3 regions of the Nonomuraea rubra genome follow, and region 2 is predicted to be linked to each of the others. Evidence: riboswitches for the same ligand, from Rfam matches in the RefSeq annotation. Region 2 holds a riboswitch; each other region holds the start of a gene.
The links. Region 2 has a riboswitch for thiamine pyrophosphate ahead of HD593_RS57275 (purine-cytosine permease family protein). Riboswitches for the same ligand answer to the same signal wherever they lie in the genome.

Region 1: it holds a riboswitch for thiamine pyrophosphate, as region 2 does, so the genes downstream of both, HD593_RS38255 (FAD-dependent oxidoreductase) here and HD593_RS57275 (purine-cytosine permease family protein) in region 2, are expected to answer to the same signal.
Region 3: it holds a riboswitch for thiamine pyrophosphate, as region 2 does, so the genes downstream of both, thiC (phosphomethylpyrimidine synthase ThiC) here and HD593_RS57275 (purine-cytosine permease family protein) in region 2, are expected to answer to the same signal.

What each region holds. Positions count from the first base shown of each region.
Region 1 is NZ_JACHMI010000001.1:8,418,049-8,427,558, reverse strand. Features, by position in the region: gene pknB (Stk1 family PASTA domain-containing Ser/Thr kinase) at 1-1,158, opposite strand, end outside; gene HD593_RS38265 (thiazole synthase) at 1,264-2,019, opposite strand; gene thiS (sulfur carrier protein ThiS) at 2,012-2,212, opposite strand; gene HD593_RS38255 (FAD-dependent oxidoreductase) at 2,209-3,444, opposite strand; TPP riboswitch at 3,434-3,550, opposite strand; gene HD593_RS38250 (NAD(P)/FAD-dependent oxidoreductase) at 3,609-4,772, shown strand; gene HD593_RS38245 (Rv2175c family DNA-binding protein) at 4,803-5,177, shown strand; gene thiE (thiamine phosphate synthase) at 5,155-5,793, shown strand; gene HD593_RS38235 (polyprenyl synthetase family protein) at 6,056-7,123, opposite strand; gene metF (methylenetetrahydrofolate reductase [NAD(P)H]) at 7,216-8,136, shown strand; gene HD593_RS38225 (GNAT family N-acetyltransferase) at 8,308-8,880, opposite strand; gene HD593_RS38220 (YbaK/EbsC family protein) at 8,891-9,367, opposite strand; gene HD593_RS38215 (L,D-transpeptidase family protein) at 9,460-9,510, shown strand, end outside.
Region 2 is NZ_JACHMI010000001.1:12,349,471-12,358,980, reverse strand. Features, by position in the region: gene HD593_RS57310 (LCP family protein) at 1-4, shown strand, start outside; gene HD593_RS57305 (GOLPH3/VPS74 family protein) at 12-677, opposite strand; gene HD593_RS57300 (TenA family protein) at 702-1,307, shown strand; gene HD593_RS57295 (Fpg/Nei family DNA glycosylase) at 1,337-2,215, shown strand; gene HD593_RS57290 (MFS transporter) at 2,208-3,578, opposite strand; gene HD593_RS57285 (winged helix-turn-helix transcriptional regulator) at 3,740-4,129, shown strand; gene HD593_RS57280 (rhodanese-like domain-containing protein) at 4,126-4,449, shown strand; TPP riboswitch at 4,504-4,618, shown strand; gene HD593_RS57275 (purine-cytosine permease family protein) at 4,609-5,928, shown strand; gene HD593_RS57270 (methylated-DNA--[protein]-cysteine S-methyltransferase) at 5,888-6,466, opposite strand; gene HD593_RS57265 (PAS domain-containing sensor histidine kinase) at 6,561-8,429, shown strand; gene HD593_RS57260 (ATP-binding protein) at 8,572-9,003, shown strand; gene HD593_RS57255 (YidC/Oxa1 family membrane protein insertase) at 9,000-9,510, opposite strand, start outside.
Region 3 is NZ_JACHMI010000001.1:10,822,308-10,831,817, reverse strand. Features, by position in the region: gene HD593_RS49370 (glycine betaine ABC transporter substrate-binding protein) at 1-616, shown strand, start outside; gene HD593_RS49365 (SDR family oxidoreductase) at 657-1,508, shown strand; gene thiC (phosphomethylpyrimidine synthase ThiC) at 1,505-3,049, opposite strand; TPP riboswitch at 3,042-3,154, opposite strand; gene HD593_RS49355 (hypothetical protein) at 3,246-3,596, shown strand; gene HD593_RS49350 (universal stress protein) at 3,593-4,423, shown strand; gene HD593_RS49345 (cellulose binding domain-containing protein) at 4,531-5,592, shown strand; gene HD593_RS49340 (YbaK/prolyl-tRNA synthetase associated domain-containing protein) at 5,579-6,127, opposite strand; gene HD593_RS49335 (ArsR/SmtB family transcription factor) at 6,117-6,419, opposite strand; gene HD593_RS49330 (AIM24 family protein) at 6,534-7,202, opposite strand; gene HD593_RS49325 (response regulator transcription factor) at 7,567-7,959, opposite strand; tRNA gene HD593_RS49320 (tRNA-Arg) at 8,076-8,147, shown strand.

The sequences.
Region 1 (9,510 bases), 3.9 Mb from region 2:
GAGGTTCTTCTCCGCCGCGGTGAGGTTCTGCCCGACCAGGTCGGGCACCCTGACGTACTCGGGCTGGGCGAAGTACCACCCGGTCAGCCCGACCGCCACGACCATCACGGCGGCGAGCGCCACCAGGAACCAGTTGGGGCGGAACCCGCGCCGCTGCTCGGGCACCTCGGCCCGCGGCTGGACCAGCGTGTGCGCGGGCGCGGGCCGCGGCATCGACGGCGCGCCGAACGGCGCCGAGGCCGTGCCGGGGGGCGCGGCGAGCGGCTGGGAGTGCGACAGGACCGGGCCGGTGCCCGGCGGGACGGTCGTGCGCGGCAGCATGCGGTGCGCGTCGACCGCGGCCACGAGCATCGCGGTCGCGTCGGCCGGGCGGTGCTCCGGCTCGCGCGCGGTCGCGCCCGCCACCAGCGTGTCGATCAGCGGCGGCACCTCCGGCACCAGCGACGACGGCGCCGGGACCGTGTCGTGGACGTGCCGGTAGGCCACCGACATCGGGGTCTCCCCGTCGTACGGCTGCTGCCCCGTCACCAGCTCGAACAGCATGATGCCCGCGGCGTAGACGTCGCTGCGCACGTCGGCGGCGCCGGTGATGACCTGCTCGGGCGCCATGTAGCCGACCGTGCCGATCATCACGCCGGTACGGGTCTGGTTGGTCGCCTCGATCGCCTTGGCCAGGCCGAAGTCGACGACCTTGACCCGGCCGTCGTCGGTCATCAGGACGTTCTCGGGCTTCACGTCACGGTGGACCATCCCGGCCTGGTGGGCCGCGCCGAGCGCGGCGAGCACCGGGATCATGATCTCGAGCGCCTCGCGGGCGGGCAGCCTGCCGCGCTCCCGGAGGATGTCGCGCAGGGTCCGGCCCGGGACGTACTCCATCGACAGGTAGACGACGTCGTTGTCGGTGCCCTGGTCGAAGACGTGCACCACGTTGGGGTGCGAGAGGCTGGCAACCGATTTGGCCTCGCCGATGAACCTTCTGACGAACGCCGGGTCCTCGGCGAGCGAGCGGTGCATGACCTTCAGCGCCACCGTCCGGTCGAGCCGGATGTCCAGCGCGAGGTAGACGGTCGCCATACCGCCCCGGGCGATCCGGCTCTCGATGCGGTAGCGCCCATCGAGGAGCCGCCCGACCAGGGGGTCCGCAGTCGTCGTATCCACCCCGCTGAGTTTACGGGCGATTTGCCACCGACATGGCCCCGGCGCCCGAAACCGATGCGGAGACGTTCCCGTAACGTGCTTGCCGGAACGCCTCCGCGCCCGGGCTCAGGGCGTCATCGGGGAGGAGGCCTCGGCGTAGCGGCGGCGCGGGATGCGGCCCGCCTGCCGCGCCAGCCGGCCGGCCACCACGGCCGCCTTCATGGCCGAGGCCATCAGATCGGGCCGCTGCGCCCTGGTGACGGCCGTGGCCAGCAGGACGGCGTCGCAGCCCAGCTCCATGGCCAGCGCGGCGTCGCTGGCCGTTCCGATGCCGGCGTCGAGGATCACCGGGACGGAGGCGGCCTCCACGATGAGCTCGATGTTGTGCGGGTTGCGGATGCCCAGCCCCGAGCCGATCGGCGCGCCCAGGGGCATCACGGCCGCGCAGCCGGCCTGCTCCAGCCGCCGCGCCAGCGCCGGGTCGTCGCCGATGTACGGCAGCACCACGAACCCGTCGGCCACCAGCCGCTCGGCCGCGTCGAACGTCTCGATCGGGTCGGGCAGCAGCGTGCGCTCGTCGGCGATGACCTCCAGCTTGACCCAGTTGGTGCCCAGGGCGTCCCTGGCCAGCCGGGCCGTCAGCACGGCCTCGCCCGCGGTGAAGCAGCCCGCGGTGTTGGGCAGCACCTTGATGTCGCGCTCGCGCAGCACGTCCAGCACGGAGCCGCGGGCGCCGGGATCGAGCCTGCGCATCGCCACCGTCGTCAGCTCGGTGCCGGACGCCGCCAGCGCCTGGTCGAGCACCTCCAGCGAGGGCGCGCCGCCCGTCCCCATGATGAGCCGGGAGGAGAACTTCTCCCCGGCGATGATCAGATCATCCACCTTGCACCGCCGTCAGAACCTCCACGCGGTCACGGTCGCGCAGCGCCGTCGTCTCCCAGGCGCCGCGCGTGACCACCTCGTCGTTCACGGCCACGGCCACTCCGGTGGTGGCCGAGGTCAGGGTATGTACGGCTTGAGCCACGGTCATGCCGTCGGCCACCTCGTGGGTCGAACCGTTGATCACAACAATCATGAAATTTCCCGAAATCTCCCGGGCGCGCACAGCGCCGCCAGCTCGCTCTCCTCGCCCAGCAGGATCGCGGTCGTGAGCGGGGCGAGCAGCACGCCGCCCCGGTGGTGCCCGGTCGCGTACGCCAGCCCCGGCGTACCGCTCGGGCCGATCAGCGGCAGGTTGTCCGGCGTCCCCGGCCGCAGCCCCGCCACCACGTCGGCGACCTCCAGCTCGGTGACGCCAGGCACCAGCTCCCTGGCGTCCCGCAGCAGCTCGTAGAGCCCGCCGGCCGTCACCCTGGTGTCGAACCCCATCTCCTCCTGCGTGGCCCCGACCACGAGCTCGCCGTCGCCCCGGGGGACCAGGTAGACGGACGAGCCGTGCACGGTGCCGCGTACGCACCGGCCGAGCAGCGGCTGCGGGGAGCGCAACCGCATGATCTGCCCCTTGACCGGCCGCACCGGCACCTCGGCCAGCTCGGAGCTCCACGCGCCCGCCGCCAGCACGACCCGGTCGCCCCGCACCTCCCGTCCGATGCCGTCCTCGGGGGCCGGTGGCGGTGCGAGGCGGACTCCCGCGACCCGGCCGCCCTCGTACAGGAACTCGGCCGCCCGGGCCCGCACCAGCGGGACGCCCAGCCGTTCCAGCGCGGCCAGCAGGGCCGCCGTCACGCGGCGCGGGTCCACCCACGCGTCGCCGGGCGCCAGCAGGCCGCCGCGCACGGAGGGGGCCAGCATGGGCTCCAGGCGGCGGCACTCGCGCCCGGTGAGGCGCTCGACCGGCAGGCCCAGCTTCTCCATGTACGCGGCCAGCTCGCCCAGCGCCGCCATGTCGTCGGCCCCGAACGCCACATCCAGCGTCCCGTCCGCCCGCAGGTCCAGCCCGCGTACCTCGGCGAACCCCGGCCCGGCGCCCGCGGCCGACCCGTCGCCGGGTCTCGTGCCGGCGCTGGATTCGGGCTCGATGCCCGATGGCGGCCCTGTGCCCGCGACCAGGCCGGCGTCCGTGGACAGGCCGGCGTCGGCGGTCAGTTCGGCGGCGAAGGCGGGCCAGCGGCGCAGGGAGGCCACGCCCAGCCGGAGCAGCGGCGCCTCGGTGTAGGTCACCTCGCTGACCGGGGCCAGCATCCCCGCCGCCGCGTACGAGGCCCCCCTGCCGGGAGCCGGGTCCACCACGGTGACGGGCCGCCCCGCGCGTGCCATCCGCCAGGCCACCGAGAGCCCGACGACCCCGCCACCCACGATCACATCCACCTGCGCTCCCTTCGCCGGCATGATCCGGATCAGGTGTCTTGCGGTCGAAGGCCCGGCAAAGCCTTCCTCTCAGCCCGGTTACGGCCGGACTCCCGCGCGTCTTACCCGAACAGCCTACGGCCTCGGTGCCACGTCCACGCACGCCCCCCGTTATGGTCATCAACGTGAACCATGTCGTGGTGGTGGGAGCGGGCCTGGCCGGAGTGCGTACGGTGGAGGCCCTGCGCGGGCGCGGCTTCACCGGCCGGATCACCCTGATCGGGCAGGAGCGGCATCGTCCCTACGACCGCCCGCCGCTGTCCAAGGCCGTGCTGAAGGGCGAGGCCGACACCAGCTTCGTCGACACCGACCTCGACGCGCTCGGCGTGGAGTTCTGGCCGGGCGTCGCCGCCAAGTCGCTGCGCGCGGGCGTCGTGGAGACCACCGAGGGCGAGGTCGCCTACGACGGCCTGGTCATCGCCACCGGGGCCGACCCGATCCGGCTGCCCGGCGACGGCCCCCAGCACGTCCTGCGCACCCTCGACGACGCTCACGAGCTGCGGGCCATGCTCGTCCCCGGCGCCCGCGTCGCCGTCATCGGCGCCGGGTGGATCGGCGCCGAGGTCGCCACCGCGGCCCGCCGCGCCGGCTGCGAGGTGACGGTCGTCGAGTCCGCCTCCGCCCCGCTCTCGACCGCGGTCGGCGCCGAGCTCGGGGGGCGCACACTGCCCTGGTACGACGGCATCGACCTGCGGCTGCGCACCATGGTCGACTCCGTGGACGAGGGCGGGGTGCGGCTGGTGGGCGGCGAGTTCGTCGAGGCCCACGTGGTCGTCACCGGCATCGGCGTGCGCCCGGCGGTCGAATGGCTCGCCGACGCCGACATCGACCTGCACAACGGCGTCGTCACCGACGAGCACCTGCGCACGTCCCTGCCCGGCGTCGTCGCGGTCGGCGACTGCGCCGCCTGGTGGTCGCGCCGCTGGCAGGCCAGGCTGCGGGTCGAGCACTGGGACACCGCGCTCAACGCCCCCGACGTGGCCGCGGCGACGCTGCTGGGGGAGGAGGCGGTGTACGATCCGGTGCCGTACTTCTGGTCCGAGCAGTTCGGGCACATGCTCCAGTACGCCGGCCACCATCCGGCGGGCGATCGGCTCGTCTACCGCGGCGAGCCCGAGGGCAAGTGGTCGGCCGTCTGGCTCGCCGGCGACGGCACCCTGGCCGCCGTGCTCGCCGTCGACCGGCCCCGCGACCTCGTGCAGGGGCGGCGGATCATCGGTGCAGGCTCGCGCCTCGACGCGGAACGCCTGGTAGATCCACAAGTACCCCTACGAGATTGTGTTGTTTGAGCAAGCACGGCATGTGGTAGTTGTGGTTTCGTGACGCTTTCTGTTGCACAGATCGACCGGGAGACCGACCAGCTCGTTGACGAGTGGCTCACCCTCCCCGAAGTGGCTACGCGCCTCGATCTTCCGATCGGGCGAGCCAAGCAACTCCTCCGGGACCACAAGCTCCTCGGCGTGCGCCGGGGCAGCGGCGGGCCGCAGGTGCCCGCGGTGTTCCTCGATGGAAAGGACGTGATGAAGGGCCTGCCCGGCACGCTGACCGTGTTGCAGGACGCCGGCTACGACGACGTCGAGTCGCTGCGCTGGCTCTTCACCCCAGACGAGTCCCTGCCGGGGTCGCCCATCGAGGCGATCAAGGCCGGCCGTCACACTGAGGTCAAGCGGCGTGCCCAAGCCCTCGCTTTCTGAGGCCCGCCTCTATCTCTGCACGGACGGCCGCCGCGACCGCGGCGACCTGGCAGAGTTCCTCGACTCGGTGCTGGCCGGCGGCGTGGACATCATCCAGCTGCGGGAGAAGGGCCTGGAGGCCCGCGAAGAACTCGCGCTCCTCGAAGTCTTCCGCGACGCCTGCGACCGGCACGGCAAGCTGCTGGCCGTCAACGACCGGGCGGACATCGCCTACGCCGCCCGGCCCGACGTGCTCCATCTGGGGCAGGACGACCTTCCTGTGATGGTCGCGCGAGAGATACTCGGCGACGACATCGTCATCGGACGGTCCACCCACTCCGCCGCCGAGGCTTCCGCCGCGGCCGTGGAGGAGGGCGTCGACTACTTCTGCTGCGGCCCCACCTGGCCCACCCCGACCAAGCCGGGCCGCCCGGCTCCCGGCCCGCCGCTGCTGCGGCACGCGGCGTCGCTGGAGACCTCGCGGCCGTGGTTCGGGATCGGCGGCATCGACCTCGGCAACCTGGACGAGGTGATGGCGTGCGGGGTGCGGCGCGTGGTGGTGGTGCGGGCGATCACCGACGCCGACGACCCTGGGGCGGCGGCGGCGGAGTTCGCCAAACGGCTCTCGGCCGGCTGACTACCGGGCGCCCGCCCTTCACGGCGGGCGCCTCCGTCATCCCCGCGCACAGCGCCCCGCAAGCAGCAGCGCCCGCGTGACCTGCGGTGCGGGCGTGGCGACGGTGGGGCGGTGCCCGCAGCACGCGCGGGCGTGATGCGAGGCCGGCGGCGCAAGGTGCCCGCGTGACCTGCGGTGCCGCGTCTGACTTGCGGTGCCGTGTGTGGTGCGGTGCTCGCGCGCCATGCGGGCCTCGCGGGCAGAGGTGTGCGAGTGTGGCGGATCAGGTCTTGCGGGAGGTGGCGGCGATGGCGAGGTCGGTGAGCGCGGCCCGGGACTCCGGCGTGACCGGAGCCGTTTCGAGAGCCGCCAGCGCCAGCTCCAGGTAGTCGCCGATCAGGTCCTCGCACTCCTGCAGCGCCCCCGTGCCGTCGATGATCTCCCGCAGCGTGGCGACCCCGTCCTCGTCCAGCTCGGGATCCCCGAGGAGCCGCCGCACGGTCTCGGCGTCCGCAGGGGAGGCGGCGGCCAGGGTGCGGGCCACGAGCATCGTGCGCTTGCCCTCCCGCAGATCGTCCCCCGCCGGCTTGCCCGTCTGCGCCGGGTCGCCGAACACCCCGAGCACGTCGTCACGGAGCTGGAAGGCGATCCCGACCCGCTGCCCGTACCCGGTGCACAGGTCGTCCATCCACGGCAGGAGCTCGCGGGCGGCGAGCGCGAGGCCGAGCCTGAGCGGCTGCTCCACCGAGTACTTGCCGCTCTTGAACAGAGCCACCCGCAGCGCCGACTCGAACGTGTTCTCCCCGTTGGCCTGCTCCAGCAGGTCGAGGTACTGCCCGCACATCAGCTCGCTGCGCATGTGGTCGTGGACGGGCTGGGCCGCCTCCAGGGACTCGCGCGGCAGGTCGCTGGTCCGCCACATCTCGCCGGACCAGATCAGCAGCAGGTTGCCGAGCAGGATGGCCGCGCCCTCGCCGAACTGCTCGGCCGAGCCGTACCAGCCGGACTTCTCGTGCATCGCCTGGAAGCGGCGGTGCGCGGACGGCATGCCGCGGCGCAGGTCGCTCTTGTCCATCACGTCGTCGTGCACGAGCGCGCTGGCCTGGAGCAGCTCCAGCGAGGCCGCGGCGGTGAAGACGCCGGGCACGTCGGTGCCGCCGGCGCCGCGCCAGCCCCAGTAGCAGAACGCCGGGCGCAGCCGCTTGCCGCCGGACAGCAGCTCATCCGCTGCCGTGCGCAATGGAGCGAACTCGGGGTCGTCGGCGGAGGGCAGCTTCCGCTCGACGAACTCGGCGAGGGCACGCTCCACCTGGGCGCGCAGGGTCTCCATGCCGGCGGCGTCAGTGGTCATGCCCCTGAGACTAGTGGCCCGGAGGACAGGTACGGATCTCCAGGTGGCTCCTGTCACCCGCCGGTTCGAGGATGTGACGGTAACCTTGCCTCATGGCGCTTGGTCGATCCTCCATCCGGCCCGATCGTGTTCCCACCGTCCGCGAGATGCTCGCCTCCGGTGGCCGGTCGTTCTCTTTCGAGTTCTTCCCCCCGAAGACCGACGAGGGCGAGCGGCAGCTGTGGCGGGCGATCAGAGAGCTGGAGTCGCTGCGGCCGACCTTCGTGTCGGTGACGTACGGCGCCGGCGGCTCCACCCGCGACCGCACGGTCGACATCGTCGAGCGGATCGCCCACGACACCACCCTCACCCCTGTGGCGCACTTCACAGCGGTCAACCACTCGATCCGCGAGCTGCGTCACCTGGTGGGCCGCTTCGCCGACGCCGGGGTGCGCAACATCCTGGCCGTCCGCGGCGACCCGCCCGGCGACCCCATGGGCGAGTGGGTGCAGCATCCCGAGGGCGTGCTGTACGCCGAGGAGCTGGTGCGGCTGATCCGGCAGGCCGGCGACTTCTGCGTCGGCGTGGCCGCCTTCCCGTACAAGCATCCGCGCTCGCCGTCCATCGACTCCGACACCGAGTACTTCGTCCGCAAGTGCCGGGCGGGGGCCGACTACGCGATCACGCAGATGTTCTTCCAGGCCGACGACTACCTGCGGCTGCGCGACCGGGTGGCGGCCCAGGGCTGTGACACGCCGATCATCCCGTGCATCATGCCGGTCACGCAGATGAGCACGATCGCGAGGTCGGAGCAGCTGTCAGGGGCGCCGTTCCCGCCGGACGTGGCGGCCAGGTTCGAGGCGGTCAAGGACGATCCGGCGGCGGTGCGGCGGCTGGGCATCGAGCACGGCGCCGAGCTGTGCCAGCGGCTGCTCGACGAGGGCGCGCCGGGGATCCACTTCATCACCTTCAACCGGTCGAGCGCGTCCCGCGAGGTGTTCCAGCGGCTGGAGCGGCTGCCCGCCTCAGCGTGACCTCGGCGTGAGTGAGCGCCCGTGAGTGAGCGCCCGCCACCCGCCCGCAGGGGGACCGGGCGGGTGACGGGCAGGGGAAGATGGGTGACGGGTAAAGGGTCGGCTACTTTCCGTCACTGATCGTGCCCGGTGTCATGGCGCGGTAAACCCACAGGTCACAGCTTTACCAGCTCAGGTCAAGGGGAGCGGGCGGCCCGCGATCGCGTACTCCTCCGAGCCGCCGGGGAAGATGAACCTCGTCAGCAGGTCGCTGAAGCCCATGCTGGCGTAGAGGTGGCGGGCGGCCGTGGGCTGGTCGTGGGTCGACAGCACGGCCGAGCGCTCGCGGCGCCCGGCGCACAGCGTCGTGATCATGGCGCGGCCGACGCCCTTGCTCTGGTAGTCGGGATGCACGTGGATCTCGGCCAGCTCGAACGCGTGCCCCATCCAGGCGTTCGCCGCCTCCTCGCCCAGCCGGTCGGCCAGGCCCCGTAGGACGACGTCGTGCCACCACTGCCCCGGCGCCCCCCGGAATCCGTACGCGAAGCCGACGGTCCGGGGTTCCGGAGCGGGCATATCTGGGGATGAATCACGCAATTCCGCGAAATAGCACTGAAAATGGGGATATGTCGCGTGATTTCGCATGATCGTCTTGCGGCCGGTGATCTGCTCCTCCGGCGGGTTCATGGCCGCCGTGTAAATGTCGATCACCGTCTCCAGCCGCTCGGTGAACTCGGCCGGCCCGGCCCCGCGAAACTCGATCATCCGTCGCACACTACTCGACGTCCACCGGCATGCCCCCGGTGATCCGCACGAGCTCGTCGAACGTCGTCGGGAACACCGTGTGCGGATGCCCGCCCGCGGCCCACACCACCTCGTGCTTGCCCAGCCAGTTGTCCACCAGGGTGCGCACCGGCGCGGGGTGCCCGACCGGGGCCACGCCGCCGATCGGCTGCCCGGTGGCCTCCCTGACGAACTCCGGCGTCGCCCTGCGTACCCGCTGGACCCCCGCCGTACGGGCGATCAGCTCGACGTCCACCCGGTGCGCGCCGCTGGTCAGCACGAGCAGCGGCGCGCCGTCGGCGTCGAAGATCAGGCTGTTGGCGATCGCGCCCACCTCGCACCCGAGCTGCGCCGCCGCGGTCGCGGCCGTGGGCGCCTTCTCCGGCAGGACCACGATCTCACCCGTGGCACCGAGCGCGCGCAGGGCGGACTCCACGAGGACGGCGTTCGCAGGCAACTTCTCAGACATGGAGACACTCTAAACAGGTTGACGCCTGTATTACCCATTCCTGGTAAGTGGTGTAGGGTCCCCTGATCCGTTCTTTAGGAGAGGTGGTACGCGTGCGGGTTCGACGGCTGCCCCGGGTGGCTGCTCTTCTGACGGCCGGCGCG
Region 2 (9,510 bases):
CTGAGGTGTCCTCAGCCGCCGTCGCCTCCCTCACCGCCCGCTCCTCCGGAGGAGGACGCCTTGACGGCCGAGTTGATGGAGGCGACGGTGGACGCCACCGGCCCGGACGCCCAGGCGCCCGCGGCGAAGTGCTTGAAGCGCCTCCTGTCGGCGCCGGGGAAGGCCTTGCGGGTGAGGCCGGCGGAGTGGACGAGGCCGATCAGCGCGGCGGTGCGCTCGTCGTGATGGGCGCCCGCCAGGGCCGCGGACACGCGTTGCCGCACGGCGGCCTCCACGCCGGGGAAGGCCGTCGGCCAGGTGGTGACCGTGAAGATGCCCAGCGCCTTGTCACGCTGCTCCCTCAGCACGCCCATGGCGGCGAGCCGGGAGAGCAGGCGCATGCGCCGGTCGTGCTTCTCCAGCCTCTGCAGCCACCAGGACGGGCTCCTGTCGCTCCGCTTGGCCATGTGGTTCAGCACGCCGTCGAGCAGCTCGTCGCGGAGCGGCCTCGGGTCCCTGACGGTCAGCTTTCTGCCCGTCAGCGTCCTGCCCGTCAGCTCCACCCGGCCGCGGACGGCCAGCTCGGCCAGGAGCGCACCGGCCACGGCGTGGTCGAGGCGGCTGTCGGCGATGAGCGGCTTGCCCTTGTCGTCGCTGTAGGCGAGCAGCAGGAGTTCCTCGGCGATCGTCACCGTCATGTCAAGAACACTAATCTCCCGATCATGAGCATGTCGGAAAGACTTCACGCCATCGGCCGCCCGCTGCTGCAGGCCCAGCTCGGCCACGCCACCGTCGCCGGGATCGGGCGCGGGGACCTGCCGGAGCCGGTGTTCCGGTCGTGGCTGGAGCAGGACTACCTGTTCCTGCTGGACTATGTACGGGTGTTCGCGCGGCTGGCCTGGCAGGCGCCGGACGCGCACCTGGGCGACCTGGTGGATCTGGCGCACACCACCTTCCACGACGAGCTGAGCCTGCACCGGTCGATGTCGGCGGAGTTCGGGGCCGATCTGGAAGGGGCGGTGAAGGGGCCGGCGTGCGCGGCGTACACGGAGTTCCTGCTGGAATCGGCCGGTTCGTACGGGGAGGGGCTGGCCGCGCTGTACCCGTGCATGTGGGGATATTCGAACCTCGGGCGGATCCTGGCGGAGGACCCGCCCGAGGAGCCGCGCTACCGGGCCTGGGTGGACACGTACGCGGATCCGGGGTTCGCCGCGCTCACCGTGCGGATCGGGCAGATGATCGACGAGGCCCGGCCGGATCCGGCCCGCGCCGAGGAGCTGTTCGCCGAGGGGATGAGGCACGAGCTGGCGTTCTGGGACGTGCCGTGACGGCCGGGTGAGGCACGTACCCTGGTGGCATGCCCGAACTTCCCGAAGTGGAGTCACTCACCCACTTCCTGCGCGAGCGGGCGGTGGGCCGCACGATCCTCGGCGTCGACGTGGTCGCCTTCCAGGCGCTCAAGACGTTCGATCCGCCGGTCACGGCGCTCGGCGGGCTGACCGTCACGGGCGTGGCCAGGCACGGCAAGTTCCTCGACCTCGACTGCGACGGCCTGCACCTGGTCATCCACCTGGCCCGCGCGGGGTGGCTGCGCTGGCGTGACGACCTGTCCGGCGCCAAGCCGGTACGGCCTGGCAAGGGGCCGCTGGCGGTCCGGGTCAGGCTGGCGCCCGACGACGAGGGGCTGGCGCCGGGCTTCGAGCTGACGGAGGCGGGGACGCAGAAGCGGCTCGCCGTCTATGTCACGAAAAATCCGGACGATGTGCCTGGTGTTGCCGCGCTCGGCCCCGACCCGCTCGCCGAGTCCTTCACCGTCGAGGCGCTCAAGCGCATCGTCGGCGGCAACCGTACCCAGATCAAGGGCCTCCTGCGCGACCAGAAGGTGATCGCGGGCATCGGGAACGCCTACTCCGACGAGGTGCTGCACGCCGCGAAGATGTCCCCGTTCAAGATCGCGGCCACGCTGACCGACGCCCAGATCGCCGACCTGCACGAGGCCATCGTCACCACGCTGAGCGACGCCGTCGAGCGCGCGCACGGGCTGGCGGCCAAGGACCTCAAGGCGGAGAAGAAGTCGGGCCTGCGCGTGCACAACCGCACGGGGCAGCCCTGCGACGTGTGCGGCGACACGATCAGGGAGGTCTCGTTCGCCGACTCGTCGTTGCAGTACTGCCCCACCTGCCAGACAGGCGGCAAGCCGCTGGCCGACCGCCGCCTGTCCAAGCTGCTCAAGTAGCGCTCAGCACCTCGTCCCCGGCGGGCTTGCGGGCTCGCGTACGCAGGCCCGCGACGCCGATGAGCGCGGCCAGCAGCGTGGCCGTGACCGGCACGACCAGGGCCGTGCGCATCGCCTCCAACCCGGCCTCGGCGCCCGTCGCCGCGCCCAGGGCCGCCACGTTCACAGCGGTCACCATCGACAGGCCGAGGGCCGCGCCGAACTGGAACGAGGAGTTGATCAGGCCGCCTGCCAGGCCCTGCTCGTGCTCGGCGATGCCGTCCGTGGCCACGATCGTCAGCGGGCCGTAGACGAAGGCGAACATCAGGCCGATCAGCAGCATCGACGGCAGCATGGCCGCGTACGTCCAGTCCAGGCCCACCCCGAGGAACAGCGCGTACGCCAGCAGTCCCGACACCAGGCCGCCGAGCACGACCTTGGCGTTGCCGAACCGGTTGACCAGCCACGGCGTGAGCGTGGGGGCCAGCACCACGTCCGCGGCGGCCGCCAGCAGGGCCAGCCCCGTCTGGATGGTGGACCAGCCGCGCAGCTCCTGGAGGTACAGCGTGACCAGGAACTGGAAGCCGAAGAACGAGGCCGTGAGCAGCGCGGCCATGACGTTCGCGCGGACCAGCGGGCCCGAGCGCAGGATCCCGAGCCGGACGAGCGGGGCGGCGGAGCGGCGTTCGACGGCGACGAAGATCGCCAGCAGGGCCAGGCCCCCGGCGAAGGCCGCGGCCGTCAGGAGCGGGCCGTCGGAGAGGTGCTCCAGGCGGACGACGCCGTAGACGAGCAGGATCATCGCGCCGGTGACGCTGATCGCGCCCGCCACGTCGAAGCCGCCCGCCGCCCGGCGCTCCCCCTGGTCCTTGATCAGGGGGATGGCGGCGACCAGGATGACCAGCGCCAGCAGCACGGGGGCGAAGAACACCCAGCGCCAGCCGATCGCGGCCAGCAGCCCGCCGATCACCAGCCCGAGCGCGAAGCCGCCCGCGGCCGTGCCGGCGTAGATGAGCAGGGCCCTGTTGCGCTGGGGGCCCTCGGGGAAGTTCGTGGTGATCAGGGACAGGCCGGCGGGCGTCATGAACGCGGCGGCCACCCCGGTGACGAACCTGGCCACCAGCAGCACCCACCCCTCGTCCGCGAAGCCGCCGAGCCCCGAGAACAGCAGGAACACCACCAGCCAGAACAGGAACATCCGCCGCCGCCCCAGCAGGTCGGCCGCCCGGCCGCCGAGCAGCATGAAACCGCCGTAGCCGAGCACGTACGCGCTCACGACCCCGCTCAGCATGCCGGTGGACAGCCCGAGGTCGGCCCGGATGGACGGGAGGGCGACGTTCAGCATCGCCACGTCGATGCCCTCCAGGAAGATGGCCCCGCACAAAACGATCAGTACGCCCCAGGTACGGGCAGGGACAGACACAACAAACCCCCGGTTACTTCTAGGAAGGTCGGTTCTCTCTTGTAACCGCCCCACATCATGCGCCAGCATGGTTTCTTGTGGAAGAAGGCACTTCTCGATCACTCGGTTACTGCGAAGGCACCGTGGACGACGACTACGACGTGCGCCAGTGGGACGTGCGGGAGGACTGCGAGGTCCGCCAGATCCTCGACCGCATCGCTGACAAGTGGTCGCTGCTGGTGATCGCGCTGCTCGACTGCCAGAGCCTGCGCTTCACCCAGCTCCGCCGCGAGATCGACGGCATCAGCCAGCGCATGCTCAGCGTCACCCTGCGCCAGCTCGAACGCGACGGCCTGGTCAGCCGCACGGTCCACCCGGTCGTGCCACCCCGCGTGGACTACGCGCTGACGCCGCTCGGCCGCACCCTGCACCAGACCATCAAGTCCCTGGTCACCTGGACCGAACAGCACCAGGAGGAGATCATCGCGGCGCGTGCTTCCTACGACTCGCGACGCGAGATGATGGAGTCATGACCGTTCCCGAGATCGAGGCCAGCGCCGTTCCCGCAGACGCCTACCTGCTCGACGTCCGCGAGCAGGACGAATGGCTCGCGGGCCACGCGCCCGAGGCCGTGCACATCCCGATGACCCAGATCCAGGGCCGGGTGGACGAGGTGCCCGGCGACCGCACCGTCTACGTCGTCTGCCGGGTGGGCGGCCGCTCCATGAACGTGGCGGCCTGGCTCAACCAGCTCGGGCGCGACGCGGTCAACGTGGGGGGCGGCATGCAGGCGTGGGAGTCCGCGAGCAAGCCGATGGTCAGCGAGACGGGACAGCCTCCGTACGTGGCCTGAACTCGCCCACTATGGCGGTTTCGCCGTCATTGAGGCATGATGAGGGCGCCAACTACAGATCGTCGCGGGAGCTCGGGGTGCCGGGCTGAGAGGGCAGCTACTTGATCCGCTGCCGACCGCCTGAACCTGTCCGGGTAATGCCGGCGTAGGGAGTGTGCGATGACGCATGTCGCCGACGAAGTTCCGCTGACACTCGAAGGCCGGCCGCCGAAGACGCTGGGCGTGCTCGACCAGGGCGCGCTCTGGGCGAACCTCGGCGTCAGCCTCCTCGGCTTCTCCGGGGCGATGTTCCTGGTCAACCCGCTCGGCAACGCCCCGCTCAGCCTGGCGGCGGCGCTCGTGGCGACCGTGGTCGGCAGCCTGATCGGCACGGCCATGGTGGGGCTGTCGGCCATCCCGGGCACGCAGACGGGGCAGCCGGCGATGGTGCTGCTGCGCGGGCTGTTCGGGGCGCGGATCTCCTACATGCCGACGGTGCTGAACATCGTGCAGATGCTCGGCTGGGGCGCGTTCGAGCTCTGGGTGATCGCCACGGCCGCCGGGGCGATCTTTCCGGCGGTGCCGTACGCGGTGTGGGTGGTCGTGGCGGGGGTGCTGACCACCGCGCTGACGATCTGGCCGCTCGGGGCCGTCCGGGTGCTGCGCCGGTACGTCACGATCGGCGTCATCATCGCGATGGTCTGGTTCGCCTGGTTCTTCCTGCGTGAGGCGCCGGCGCAGGAGGGCGGCTCGTGGACCGCCTTCCCCGCCGCGGTCGACTACGTGATCGCGCTGTCGGTGTCGTGGGTGCCGATGGCGGCCGACTTCGCCCGGCACTCGCGCTCCACCGGCGCCGCCTTCACCGGGGTGGTCGGCGGTTACACGCTCGCCCAGGTGGCCTGCCTGGGGCTGGGCGTGTACGCGGTGGCCATCGCGGGCAACGCGGACGCCGTGTTCGGCACGTTCGTCGCGGTGCCGCTGGGCGCGCTGTTCTTCGCCATCCTGGTGCTGCGCGAGACCGACCAGTCCTTCGCCAACGTCTACTCCACCACGGTCTCGCTGCAGAACCTGATGCCGCGCGTGGACCGGCGCGCCTTCTCGGTCGCCATCGGGGTGCTCACCGTCGTGATCGCCCTGCTCGTGGACGTGACGTCGTACGGCGCGTTCCTGGGCGTGATCGGGGCGGTGTTCGTGCCGATGTTCGCGGTGCTGGCCGTGGACTACTTCCTGCTGGGCGGCTCCCGCCGCTGGAACACCGAGGAGAACGCGCCCTCGCGCTGGTCCATGCTGGTGCCGTGGGCGCTGGGCTTCGCCGCCTACTGGCTGACGACCTCGACGCCGACCATCGCGGCGTGGGACGGGTTCTGGGCGTCCGCGCGCGAGGCCATCGGCTTCACCCGGCAGGTGTGGATGAACGGCGCGCTGGGCGGGGCACTGGTGGCCGCGCTGGTCACGCTGCTCATCGGCCTGCTGGTGCGGAAGCCTTCCGTTCGACGTTGAGCAGGTGCTGCTTGGCGGACGCGCCGCCCGCGTAGTCGCCGAGCGCGCCGTCCTCGCGCACCACCCGGTGGCAGGGCACGATCACGCAGACGGGGTTGGAGGCCAGCGCGTTGCCGATCGCCCGCAGCGCGCGCGGCCGGCCGATGCTCTCGCCGATCCGCTCCAGCGTCGTGGTGGTGCCGTAGGGCACGGCCATGGTCTTCTGCAGCACCGTGCGCGCGAACGGCGTGGCCAGCGCCAGGTCCACCGGCGTGGCGAACGTGCGCAGCCGCCCGGAGAAGTACGCGTCGAGCTCCCTGCGCACCGGGTCGAGCCGCCTGGCTTCGGGCCCGATGAAGCTGCCCACATGCCTGGTGACCAGCTCGAACACGTCGTTCTCCGCCTCGAAGCTGCACGCCGCGATGCCCTTGCCCGTCACGGCCAGCACCAGCCTGCCCACGGCGCCGTCGTAGGTGCCGAAGGCGATGTCGGGCGGCGTCTCGCCCCGATAGGTGCTGGAGGTCACCCGCAACAGGGCATCGAGATCGTTGCTCGACATGCCTCGCACCCTCCCACCGCCGGGAATCACCGTGACCGCAGCGTATCGGACGGATCTCCCGACGCACCCACCGCACCGCGTGCACTATGGAGTAGTGGGGGACGAATGGGCCGGTAGTGACGATGAGATCGCACGCGCTGCGCTCGCCAGCTCACCCAACGCCGTCGTGGCGCTCGACAGGGACCAGAGCGTGCTGGTCTGGAACGCCGCGGCGGAGCGGGTGTTCGGGTGGAGCGCGGAGGAGGTGGTCGGGCGCAGGGCGCCCATCGTGCCGGACGAGCTGACCACCGAGCACACCGCCGCCCTGGAGCGGGTACGCACCGGCGAGCCCGTCTCGCTGCGCACCAGGCGCCTGCACAGCAACGGCACCCTGCTCGACCTGCGGGTGGACATCAGCGCGTTGCGCCTGGGCAGCGCCGTGGGCGGCTACGTGTGCGTCTACCACCCGGCGCTGGCCGACCACGTGGCCAGGGAGCGGGTGGCCCGCCGGGCCAGGCTCGTGCGCCGGCTCACCGACGTGGTCGGCGACATCAACTCCGAGCTGGAGCTGTCGGCCGTGCTGGACCGGATCTCGGCCAGCCTCACCGAGCTCACCGGCGCGGACGCGGGCGGGTTCGTGCTCATCGAGGGCGAACGGCTGCGCCTGGTCAGCACGTACCAGCTGCCGGCCTCGATCAGGGGCACCACCACCGAGCTGCGGACGAGCCTGGTGGACAAACTTTTACGCACCGGGAAGACCGTGCTGCTGGAGTCCCACGGGCTGGACGACCTGGTGTGGGCCCGGCTGAGCGGGCTGCACACGATCGCGCTGGGGCTGGCCGCCGTGGGCGGGCGGCCGTACGGCGCGCTCTACGCGCTGTTCGCGAACCGGACGCCGGGCCATCTGGAGCTGGAACTGCTGGAGCTGCTGGCCGGGCACGCGGGCATCGCCGTCGGCAACGCGGTGGCCTACCAGGAGGCGGTGCGGCAGCGGGCGCACGAGCGGGCGGTGTTCGACGCCAGCGCCGACGGCATCGCCCTGCTCGACCAGGCCGGGCGCGTCGTGCGCTGGAACCCGGCCGCGGCCGAGCTGACCGCGCTGCCCGGCGAGTCCGTCATCGGCGGGCCGCCGCCGTTCCCGGTGCCGGGGGCGGGTGAGAAGGGCACCTTCCAGCTCGACAACGGGCGGTGGCTGGACGTGGTCAGCGCCCAGATCGAGGAGACGGGCGAGGTCGTCGTGGACTTCCGCGACGTGACCGCGGCCAAGGAGCTGGAGGAGGCCAAGGACCTGTTCCTGGCCACGACCAGCCACGAGCTTCGTACGCCGATCACGATCGTGCGGGGGTTCGCCAGCACGCTCGACTCGCGCTGGGACAAGATGAACGATCCCGAGCGCCGCTCGGCCGTGCACACGATCGCCGAGCGGGCCAGGTCGCTGGGCGAGCTGATGGACCACCTGCTGCTGGGGGCCAGGGCGGGGGCCGACGAGCTGAAGGTGCGGATCGAGGAGTTCGACCTGGCCGAGCGGATCGAGGGGGCCACTCTGGGGCTGCCCGCGCTGTCGGACAGGCACCGGGTGGAGGTGGACCTGGCCGAGGGGCTGCCGTACGTGCTGGGCGACGCGCTGGCCACCGACATCATCCTCGGCCAGCTCCTGGAGAACGCGTTCAAGTACTCGCCCAGGGGCGGGCTGATCAGCGTCGGGGCCTGGCCGGAGGAGGACAACGTGGTCGTGGTCGTCGACGACGAGGGAGTCGGAATCGCCCCGCCTGACCGGGAGCGGATCTTTGAGCGCTTCGTCCAGGTGGACAGCGGCGACCGGAGACGGTTTGGTGGAGTAGGGCTCGGTCTCTACATCGTCCGCAGCCTCGCCAGGGCACAGGGGGGAGATGTCAGCGCGCATCCGAGGCCGGAAGGGGGCACCAGAATGCGACTCGTACTCAGGTGTGCTGCCCCTATCCGATCCGACACACCGATGCGGTAACGAGGTGGTCACAGTTGAGCTGATCTATCGTCCAATGTGTACAAGCTGTGATCGAGATGCGGTTTCTGGGATCGAGTAACGGGGCATTTCGGTCGTACCGGGGAGTGTTCCCGCGGGGGGCACAGGTAACGGGGAGGTGGGTGTGTCAAGCGTGGTGCTGCTGCCGTACGCGCCGTCCAGCGTTGCCGTCGCCCGCCAGCGTCTGAGCACTGACCTGCAGGACAGTGGGGTCTTTGCCGCCGCGATCGACGATGCCGTGCTGGTGGTGAGCGAGTTGCTGAGCAACGCGCTGCGGCACGCGCATCCGCTGCCGTCGGGCATGGTGAGGGTCGCCTGGCTGCGCAGCGACGATCACATCGAAGTGGCGGTGAGCGACGGGGGAGCGGCCACCGAGCCACGGGCAGGCCGCCCGACCCTGTCCTCACTCGGGGGCCGGGGGCTGGGCATCGTGGAGTACGTGGCGGAGAGCTGGGGGGTCAGGCACGACGGTGACACGACGACCGTCTGGGCCATCCTGCCCGCTCCGAGCCAGTCGATGAACGGGCAGGTGGCGGCCCTGCGAGAGGTCAGTTAGGCAGGCTGGAGCCTGCTGTTGAGCACTGCTCGTTCGGTGACGGCCCATGCCTGCGAGACGAGCAGGTAGAGCCCCGCGGCCAGGGGCAGGAAGAGCACGGCCAGCACCGAGCCGTACGGCAGCAGTCGCATGATCCTCTTCATCAGCTCCGGCTGCTCCTCGGCGATCTTCATCTGCCTGGCGGACAGCCATGCCGCCGCTGCGACCAGCACGATGACCAATACAAAGACCAAAAATGGTGCGCTGACCAGACCGTAATTAGCGATCACCCCCGCGACCTGCTGCCCCAGCGGTGCCCCGAAAAGCTGGTGACCGACGAGCGCGGTCGGATGCGTGGCGACGCTGTACATCAGCCACATGAACGGCAACTGCGCCAGCATCGGCAGGAACCCGGCGAACGGCGAGGTGCCCTCCTTGGCGTAGAGCGCGCTCAGCTCCCTGGACAGCCGCTCCGGGTTACGTGCATGCCGTTTCTGCAGCTCGCGCAGCTTGGGCGCGAGCCTCTCG
Region 3 (9,510 bases), 1.5 Mb from region 2:
CCCGGACGCGACCGCGCAGTACGAGGCCGTACGCGACCTCGACCTGCGCGAGAACGGCATCGTCTGGCTGCCTCCCGCACCGCTGAACAACAGCTACTCGATCGGCGCCACCCGCGCCACCGCCGAGAGGTACGGCCTGACGAAGATCTCGGACGTCATGAAGATCCCCACGGCGGAGCGCACGTTCTGCGTCGACCACGAGGCCTTCGGCCGCGACGACGGCTTCCTCGGCATGCTCAGGGGCTACGGCTGGACCTACGGCGGCGACATCCCTAGGGCGAACGTCCGCCGGGTGGCGGTCGGCATCCTGTACAACTCGATCGCCAGCGGCCAGTGCGCGCTGGGCCTGGTCAGCACCACGGACGGCCGGATCAAGGCGCTCGACCTGGTCCTGCTGGAGGACGACAGGCACTTCTTCCCGCAGTACAACGCGGCGGTGACCATGCGCCGCCCCCTCGCCGACGCGCATCCGGAGATCGCCCGGATCTTCGCGCCCATCAGCGCGAAGCTGACCAACGACGTGATGCAGGACCTCAACGCCCAGGTGGACGTGGACGGCGACGTACCGGTGCTGGTGGCCCGCGACTGGCTCAGGTCACAAGGATTCGTGAAATAGCCGGTGTTAGCCATACCCGATCAAGGGCAGGCCGCAGGACATGTCGCAGACACCACCACCCCAGACCCAGCCCTACCCGGGCCACACCGGCGAGATGGCGCCGGAGCCACGCGACGAGATGCGTGACTACGTGGGCCGTGACCTGCTCGACGGCAAGAAGGCGCTGATCACCGGCGGCGACTCGGGCATCGGCCGGGCGGTCGCGGTGGCGTTCGCCAAGGAGGGCGCGGACGTCGCGATCGCGTACCTGAGCGAGCACGAGGACGCCGCGCACACCCGCAAGCTGGTCGAGGAGGCCGGGCGGCGCTGCGTGCTGCTGCCCGGCGACCTCGGCGACCGCGCCCACTGCGCCTCCGTCGTGGAGCAGGCGGTGTCCGAGCTGGGCGGCCTGGACGTGCTGGTGAACAACGTGGCCTATCAGGAGCCCGTGAGCGGCCTGGAGGAGCTGGACGACGAGCAGTGGGAGCACACGTTCGCCGTCAACATCCACAGCTACTACCGCGTCACCAAGGCCGCGCTCCCGCACCTGCGCGAGGGCGCGGCCATCGTGAACACCTCCTCGATCAACGGCCTGCGCGGCAACAAGTCGCTGATCGACTACGCCGCCACCAAGGGCGCCATCAACGCCTTCACCTACTCCATGGCGCAGAACCTGGTCGAGCGCGGCATCCGGGTGAACGCCGTCGCGCCGGGACCGGTGTGGACGCCGCTGATCCCGGCGACCATGCCGGAGGAGAAGGTGGCCAAGTTCGGTGAGCACGTGCCGATGGGACGGCCCGCCGATCCGGACGAGATCGCCCCCTCGTACGTCTTCTTCGCCGCGAACCGGCTGTCGTCGTACTACACGGGCGAGGTGCTGGCCCCGATCGGCGGGGAGACCCTGCCGGGTTAGTCCACGTAGAGGTTGCCGCCGAGCCGCCTGAACTCGGCCGCCTTCTCCGCGTACCCGGCGTCCCTGATCTCGTGGCTGATCCGCATCGAGCAGAACTTGGGCCCGCACATCGAGCAGAAGTGCGCGGTCTTGGCGGGCGCGGCCGGCAGCGTCTCGTCGTGGAACGAGCGTGCCGTCTCCGGGTCGAGCGACAGGTCGAACTGGTCCTCCCAGCGGAACTCGAACCGCGCGTCCGACAGCGCGTCGTCCCACGCCTGGGCCTGCGGGTGCCCCTTGGCCAGGTCCGCGGCGTGCGCGGCGATCTTGTACGTGATCACCCCGGTTTTGACGTCGTCCTTGTCGGGCAGGCCGAGGTGCTCCTTGGGGGTGACGTAGCAGAGCATGGCCGTGCCGTACCAGCCGATCATGGCGGCGCCGATGCCCGAGGTGATGTGGTCGTAGCCGGGGGCGATGTCCGTCACGAGCGGGCCGAGCGTGTAGAAGGGGGAGTCGTCGCAGAGCTCGCGCTGCAGGTCGACGTTCTCCTTGATCTTGTGCATGGGCACGTGGCCGGGCCCCTCGATCATCACCTGGACGTCGTGCTCGCGGGCGGTCCCCGTCAGCTCGCCCAGCGTGCGCAGCTCGGCGAACTGGGCCTCGTCGTTGGCGTCCGCGATCGAGCCGGGGCGCAGGCCGTCGCCCAGCGAGTACGACACGTCGTAGCGGGCCAGGATCTCGCACATCTCGGCGAAGTTCTCGTACAGGAAGCTCTCGCGGTGGTGCGCCAGGCACCAGGCCGCCATGATCGAGCCGCCGCGCGAGACGATGCCGGTCTTGCGCCCCGCGGTCAGCGGCACGTGCGCCAGCCGTACCCCCGCGTGCACGGTCACGTAGTCGACGCCCTGCTCGCACTGCTCGATCAGCGTGTCGCGGTAGACCTCCCACGACAGCAGCTCCGGCCGGCCCTTGACCTTCTCCAGCGCCTGGTAGATGGGGACGGTGCCGACCGGGACGGGGGAGTTGCGCAGGATCCACTCGCGGGTCTCGTGGATGTCGGCACCGGTGGACAGGTCCATGATCGTGTCGGCGCCCCAGCGCGTGGCCCAGGTCATCTTCTCGACCTCCTCCTCGATGGAGGAGGTGACGGCGGAGTTGCCGATGTTGGCGTTGATCTTCACGAGGAAGTTGCGGCCGATGATCATCGGCTCGGACTCGGGGTGATTGACGTTCGCGGGGATGATGGCCCGGCCGGCGGCGACCTCCTGACGTACGAACTCGGGGGTGACGCCCTCGCGCACGGCCACGAACTCCATCTCCCTGGTCACCAGCCCGCGCCGGGCGCACCCGACCTGCGTGACCGGCTGCCCCGCCGCCGCGCGCTCGCGGATCCACCCGGCGCGCAGGTGCGGCAGGCCCCGCCGCAGGTCCGGCTCGTAGGCGGGGTCGGTGTACGGGCCAGAGGTGTCGTACAGCGTCACCGACGAGCCGTTCGACAGGTGCACCTGGCGCATCGGCACCCGCAGCTCACCGCTGTAGACCTTGGAAAAGCGCGCGCTACTCATCGCGCAAACTCCCTTCGCCGGCATTATCCGGAGCAGGTTCTGGCGGTCGGCGGCTGTCAGCCGTCCTCTCAGCCCGGTCCCCACCGGGCTCCCGCGTTGGACGGCGATGATCGTACCCACGCTCCGCCCCACCCGAAACCCTGACAGGCGAGGTTTGCCGGTCGCCGTGAGCGGTAGGGTCCCCATCAGGGGAAACATGAAGAGATTCGCCGCTGTCGCAGGACTACTCGTCGTGATGGCCGCGTCCGGCGCCACCGCAGCCGCCGGGGACGGCATGGATCAGCACGAAGTCAGCCAGGAACAGTACGACACTCTGATCGCCCAGTGCCGCTACGCCGATACGGGGAAGGCGAAATGCCGTGCGGCGGTCAAGCGCATGTACCGCGTCGGCCAGGCCGACCCGGCGCTCGACTGCCGGACCTACTCCGGCGTGACCGTGTGCGGCACGCTCAAGCTCAGCAAGGCCGAGCGCAGATGCACCCGGGACTCCAGGGCACAGGGAGTGCCGTTCCGCCGTGCCGAGGTGGAATGTTACGCACTGTCATGATCGTCGTAGGAGTGGACGGCTCCCGTACCGGGCTGGAGGCCGCCGGCTGGGCCGCCGCCGAGGCCGAGCTGCGGCAGGAGCCGCTGACCGTGGCGCACGCCGTGCCGAGGTGGGTGTGCGAGGGCGCCGTCCACTACGCCGAGGTGGCCCAGTGGATGCGCGACGGCGCCGAGACCGTGCTCAGCGCCGCCTGCGACCGCGCGCGCCGCGTGTGGCCGCAGGTGCGCATGGAGGGCGTGCTGCTGCCGGGCGACCCCCGCTCGGCGCTGATCAAGGCGTCCGAGGGGGCCGAGCTGCTGGTCGTGGGCAGCCGGGGGATCGGCGGGGTGCGGGGGCTGCTGATCGGATCGGTCGCGTACGGGACGGCCGCGCACGCCCGTACGGACGTCGTCCTGATCCACGAGCCGCCCGCGTCCCCGCGCGGTGAGATCGTGGCCGGGGCCGACGGCTCACCGGGCGCCGCGCGGGCGCTCGGGTTCGCCTTCGCCGAGGCCGAGCTGCGCGGCGCGCGGCTGCGTGCCGTACGGGCCTGGGCCTGGCCCCATCCCGGCGGCTTCGAGCCGGCCTCCCGCGAGCGCGAGCAGGACACCCTGCGTTCGCTGAAGGAGTCGCTGGCCCCGCACCGGGAGCGGCATCCGGGCGTGCACGTGATCGCGGAGGTCGTGCACGGGCATCCGGTGGAGGTGCTGAAGGAGACCTCCGCCCGCGCCGACCTGCTGGTGGTGGGTACGCGGGGGCACGGGCAGCTCGCCGGGATGCTCATCGGCTCGATCAGCCAGGCCCTCCTGCACCACGCGCCGTGCCCGCTGGCCGTGGTACGCGGCTGAAAGTTACATCCGTACTCCCAGGTCAGCCCCCCGCCATGATCGTCGTGCTTCCCGGCGCCGCGCCGCCGCTCCTACGATCTGCGCAGGCTACGACGGGAGAGCACACGATGCGCAGCAAGACCGGCTCCGTGCTGGCCGCGCTGGCGGCCCTGGCCGCCGCGGTGTTGATCGCCACCGCGTTATCCGCCACCACCACGGCCACGGCCAGCGCCGCCCCCATCAGGATCATGCCCCTGGGCGACTCGATCACCGGATCCCCCGGCTGCTGGCGGGCCCTGCTCTGGAACCGCCTGCAGAGCGCCGGCCACACGAACGTCGACTTCGTCGGCACCCTCCCGCCGCAGGGCTGCGGGGTGGCCCACGACGGCGACAACGAGGGACACGGCGGCTACCTCGCCACCAACGTCGCCGGCCAGAACCTGCTGCCCGGCTGGCTCTCCGCCACCCAGCCCGACATCGTGCTCATGCACTTCGGCACCAACGACGTCTGGAGCAACATCGCGCCCGCGACGATCCTCGGCGCCTTCACCACGCTGGTGAACCAGATGCGCTCCAGCAACCCGAACATGAAGATCCTCGTCGCCAAGATCATCCCGATGAACCCGTCCACCTGCGGCGAATGCGCCCAGCGCACCGTGAACTTCAACAACGCCATCCCCGCCTGGGCCGCCGCGACCACCACCCCGCAGTCGCCGATCATCGTGGTGGACCAGTGGACGGGGTTCAGCACGGGCACCGACACCTACGACGGGGTGCACCCTAACGCGTCGGGTGACCAGAAGATGTCCGACAAGTGGTACCCGGCGCTGGTGGACGCGATGGCCGGCGGCGGCACCGCCACCCCCACCGTCACCACCACCACGCCTCCGCCTGGTGGATGCACGGCCACCTACAAGGTCACCGGGCAGTGGCATGGCGGCTTCCAGGGCGAGGTCACCGTCAGGAACACCGGGACCACGTCCCGGTCCGCCTGGGCGGTGGCCTGGACGTTCGCCGGCGGTCAGCAGATCACCCAGCTCTGGGGCGGGACGCTGAGCGCGAGCGGGTCCTCGGTGACCGTGCGCAACACCTCGTGGAACGGCCTGCTCACGCCGGGGGCCTCGACCACGTTCGGCTTCCTCGGCTCCTGGAACGGCACCAACCCCGCCCCCGCACCTACCTGCTCGTAACGGCGGCCTCGCCGGCGGCTTCTTCGCTCATTACGGCGGTCTCGTTGCTCGTGATAGGTGCCAGCCGGGGAGCCGCCAGCCGTACGTAGTCGTCGGTGGCCAGCGCCAGGGAGCGGTCGAGCCTGGCGGCGTTGAAGTACAGCTCGGGCTGGTCCAGCAGGGAAGGATCCGCGACCAGCTCGAGCCGGGGGTCGTAGCTGAACGGCAGCACGGTCCCGCTCACGCTGCCCGCCAGCTCCTCGGCCTTCTCGGTGCCGGCGAAGGCCACGTACGTGCCGCCCAGCAGCGCCTTGACGGCCTGCAGATCGAGCCGCGCGTCGCCGGGCACGACGGCCAGCACGTGCCGGGTCTGCTTCTTGCCGATCTTCACCATCACGATCAGGCACTTGGCGGCCTGCGAGACGTCGTGCCCGCGCAGCGCGCTGACCAGCTCGGTCCGCCCCTCGGGCGCGTGGTCGATCAGCCGGTAACGTGCTCCCGCGGCGTCCAGGTCGGCGATCAGGCGCTCGTAGGCGGCGTACGGCTCACCAGTCACTGCTCAACAACTCCTTCGCCGCGGCGATCCGGCCCTCGTCCCGCTGGTAGAACACCCACTGTTTGATCTTCCGGCCGCGGATCAGGCCCACCTTGGCGAGCACCTTGAGATGCTCGCCGCAGGTCGGCTGGCTCACCCCCAGCTTCTCGGCGATGAACAGCGAGCACACGCCGTCACGTACGAGATCGCCGTCGCGCTGCGGCGGGAAGTGCCGCTCGGGCTCGCGCAACCACTCCAGGATCAGCAGCCTCTTGTCATTGGCCAGCGCCTTGACCAGGTCGACGTCCAGCACAAAGCCATTATGGCAATTAGCTAATTACCTGTCCAGTGCTGGTCAGGGGGCCTGCACCACCGGCACGCCGCGGGACCTGCACCAGCGGCTCAGCGGGAGGCCGGCACCATCGGCTCAGCGGGAGGCCTGCACCACCGGAACCCCTTCACTGGCCTGCACCAGCACGAACCCCTGCCCCCTGAACGCCAGCTGCATGGCCTCCCCGCTTCCCCGCCCGATCAGCGCCCCCACCTTCATCGTCCGGTTGACTCCCACCTGCAGCCCCGCACTCCAGCACACGGCCGACTGCCCGTCCGCGAACGTCGGCATCCGCGCCACGTCCAGCAACACCGGCGTGCCATGCGTGGTCACCGCCACCCACCCCGTGCCCGTGATCGTGGTGTTGAACAGCCCGCCGGCCGCCACCCCGGCCCCCTGAACCCGCTGGATGTCCCAGGTGAGCTGCGGCTGGAAGGCCAGCAGGTTGCGCCCGTTGACCGTGATCCCCTCGTTCTCCAGGTAGAACAGGTGGATGTCGTCGGCGTTGTCGGCCAGGTAGAGCAGGCCCTCACCGCGTACCCGCATCAGCGAGGCACCCTCGCCCGTCATGGCCTTCTTGAACAGCTTCCCCAGCCCGCCCGAGCCCTCGTAGTCGAAGTCCATCTGCCCCTGGAAGGCGACCATGGACCCCTGCTTGGCCAGCACCTCTTGCGGCAACTGGACCCGCAACATCTTGCGGTTCTCGAGCGCGAACCCCGGAGGCAACTGCTGGGGATCCAGATTCTGAAAAATCGAGCTACGCACGTTCCAACCCTTTCCTGGCTCTGACCTTCAAGTGTGGCTACTCGCGCCGGCGACTCCCGGCCCACGACGTACGCGTGAGTCTGGTGACTGGGCTCCCGCCCCCTCACAGCCGCGTACGAGCCTCCTCGACCGAACGCATGACGCCCCCTGCGCCACAACCGTCCGCCATCGCACCCGCCTCACCGGCCAGCATTACGGCATCGTCACGCCGCCTACCGTCGAGTGCGATATGAGCCAATCCAACCAGGTTCGCCGCCACCCCCGCCAGAAACCCGATCTCCCCGCGCAGCCGCCACCCTGTGGACCCGTGTGACCCGTGGACCCGTGGCGTCACAACCCAGAGCTCAGCCCGCCACCACCACTCTCAGAGCTCAACCTCACGCCCGGCCGCCAGATCCCGCACGACCTGAATCAACTCCGCAGGATCGAACGGCTTGGTGAGATACGCATCCACCCCGATCCCACGCCCCCGCACCTTGTCGTCGTCCTGAGCCCTCGCCGTGATCAGCACCACCTTGATGTGACTGGTGGCCTCCTCCGCCCGCAACCGCTGCGCCGTCGTCCACCCGTCCAGGAACGGCATCATCACATCAAGCGTGATGACATCGGGCATGACGTCGAGCACCCGCTCCAGACAGTCCTGCCCATCCGTGGCGGTCACGACCTCGAACCCCTCCAGGTTCAGGTTGACCGCGATGAGCTGCCGGATGACCTCGTCATCGTCTACGACCAGTACTTTCCCAAGAACGTCGCCCACGGGCGCAAAGCTAACGTGTAGCGGCCTGGTCACGGGCGGTTTTCGCTGGAAGTGTTCACGAGGCTTTATCTGGTGCCGAGTGGTGGTCGGATGCTGGTAGCCTTAACACTCGTTGAGCCCCCTTAGCTCAGGGGATAGAGCACCGGCCTCCGGAGCCGGGTGCGCAGGTTCGAATCCTGCAGGGGGCACGCAACAGATCTGCGCGGCGGGCACTCTGTCCATTTGAGGACAAGGGGTGCCCGCTTTTGCGTTGTTGATGGGTTCTGTCGCATTCGGGACGGCGGCCTTCGGCATCTCGTCACCACCTCTTCGCGTGGCCTGTCTCCGTGCGTGGGATGTCGCCCCGCTGGTCTCAGAACCCTCTGTTCTCGCTGAAGCTCTTCTGGCGTGAGCCAGCCTGCCGTCAGAACCGGGCAGGCGATCAAGCAGGTCCTCTCGTTTCACTCCGCCAGCGCCCGCTGGTCGGACTTCGGCAGTTCCACCGACAGAAGATGGCGGCGATGGGGACCGAACAGGCGACGTGCGAACAGATCGTGAACGTCCGGGAGCGGATGGTCCTCGCGGACGCGCACGACGTTCGGGTGGCCCGCCGGAACGGCACGCCCCTTGCGGTTCTGCCCCGGCTGGCAGGCCGTGTAGAGGGTCTTGGCCGCGTTGCGCAGGTCGCACTAAGCGACCCCAGGTCGGCCTGCTAGGCCCGAGCGCGGCATGACTTGATCACACCAGGCCGCGGCTCGTCCTCCAGGGCCCGGGGCAAGGCGGTCAGCGCCGTATCCCGGCCGACGAACGCCGCGGCCGGACGGTGTGGCAGACCGTTCATCCCAGGCGGAACCGGCACGCCTTCAGCACGGGGCAAGGGTCGGCGCAGGCCGGAAGAGCCGTGGTGGACGGACAGGTCGCCGGCTGCTTGATACACGAGGCTCTGCCCCGAGCTGTTGGCCTGGAGCTGTACGTTCCTCGCCTGGTCACCGGTGGGTGAGATGCCGGTGTTGTCGCCCACGCTCGACATGCATCCAAAGTGCTCTCCAAACGTATGCATCCGGACTGATAGTGACGAACGCGTGACCCGCCTGAGGCCGCGCCTCCGTCACGTCGCTTGGGGCGACTGGGACGACGTGGAGCGCGACCCGATCTTCGCCCTTGCGCGCGCGGACGGGCATCGCCCGCCGTCTCCCTGGGGCGGTCGGTGAAGATCGCCTTCCCGGTGTCGGGCTCCGGTTCCGATGAACTCTCGCGGGTGAGTGAGCCCTTATCGGCGACTGTCGGTGCCATCCAATCTGGCCATTGATCATGGCGTGACCTGCGCCGCCGTTGCATAGAACGCCTCTGTTCCCAAGCCCTGTATTCGTGATCGCGCAGCTCGGCGTTCCGGCACTAACGAGCCCGCTTGGGACACTGCCAGGTTCCCTGGGACCCAAACCCGTGCACTAGTTCATTTGTCATTGACCAAGTCTCTGGCCGCTGTGGCTGGCCTGCAGCAAGATGCCGCGTCACCTGACAAGCACAAGCGCGGGGAAGCGGCCAACGAGAGGAGGAAGCTCAGTGTAGCGA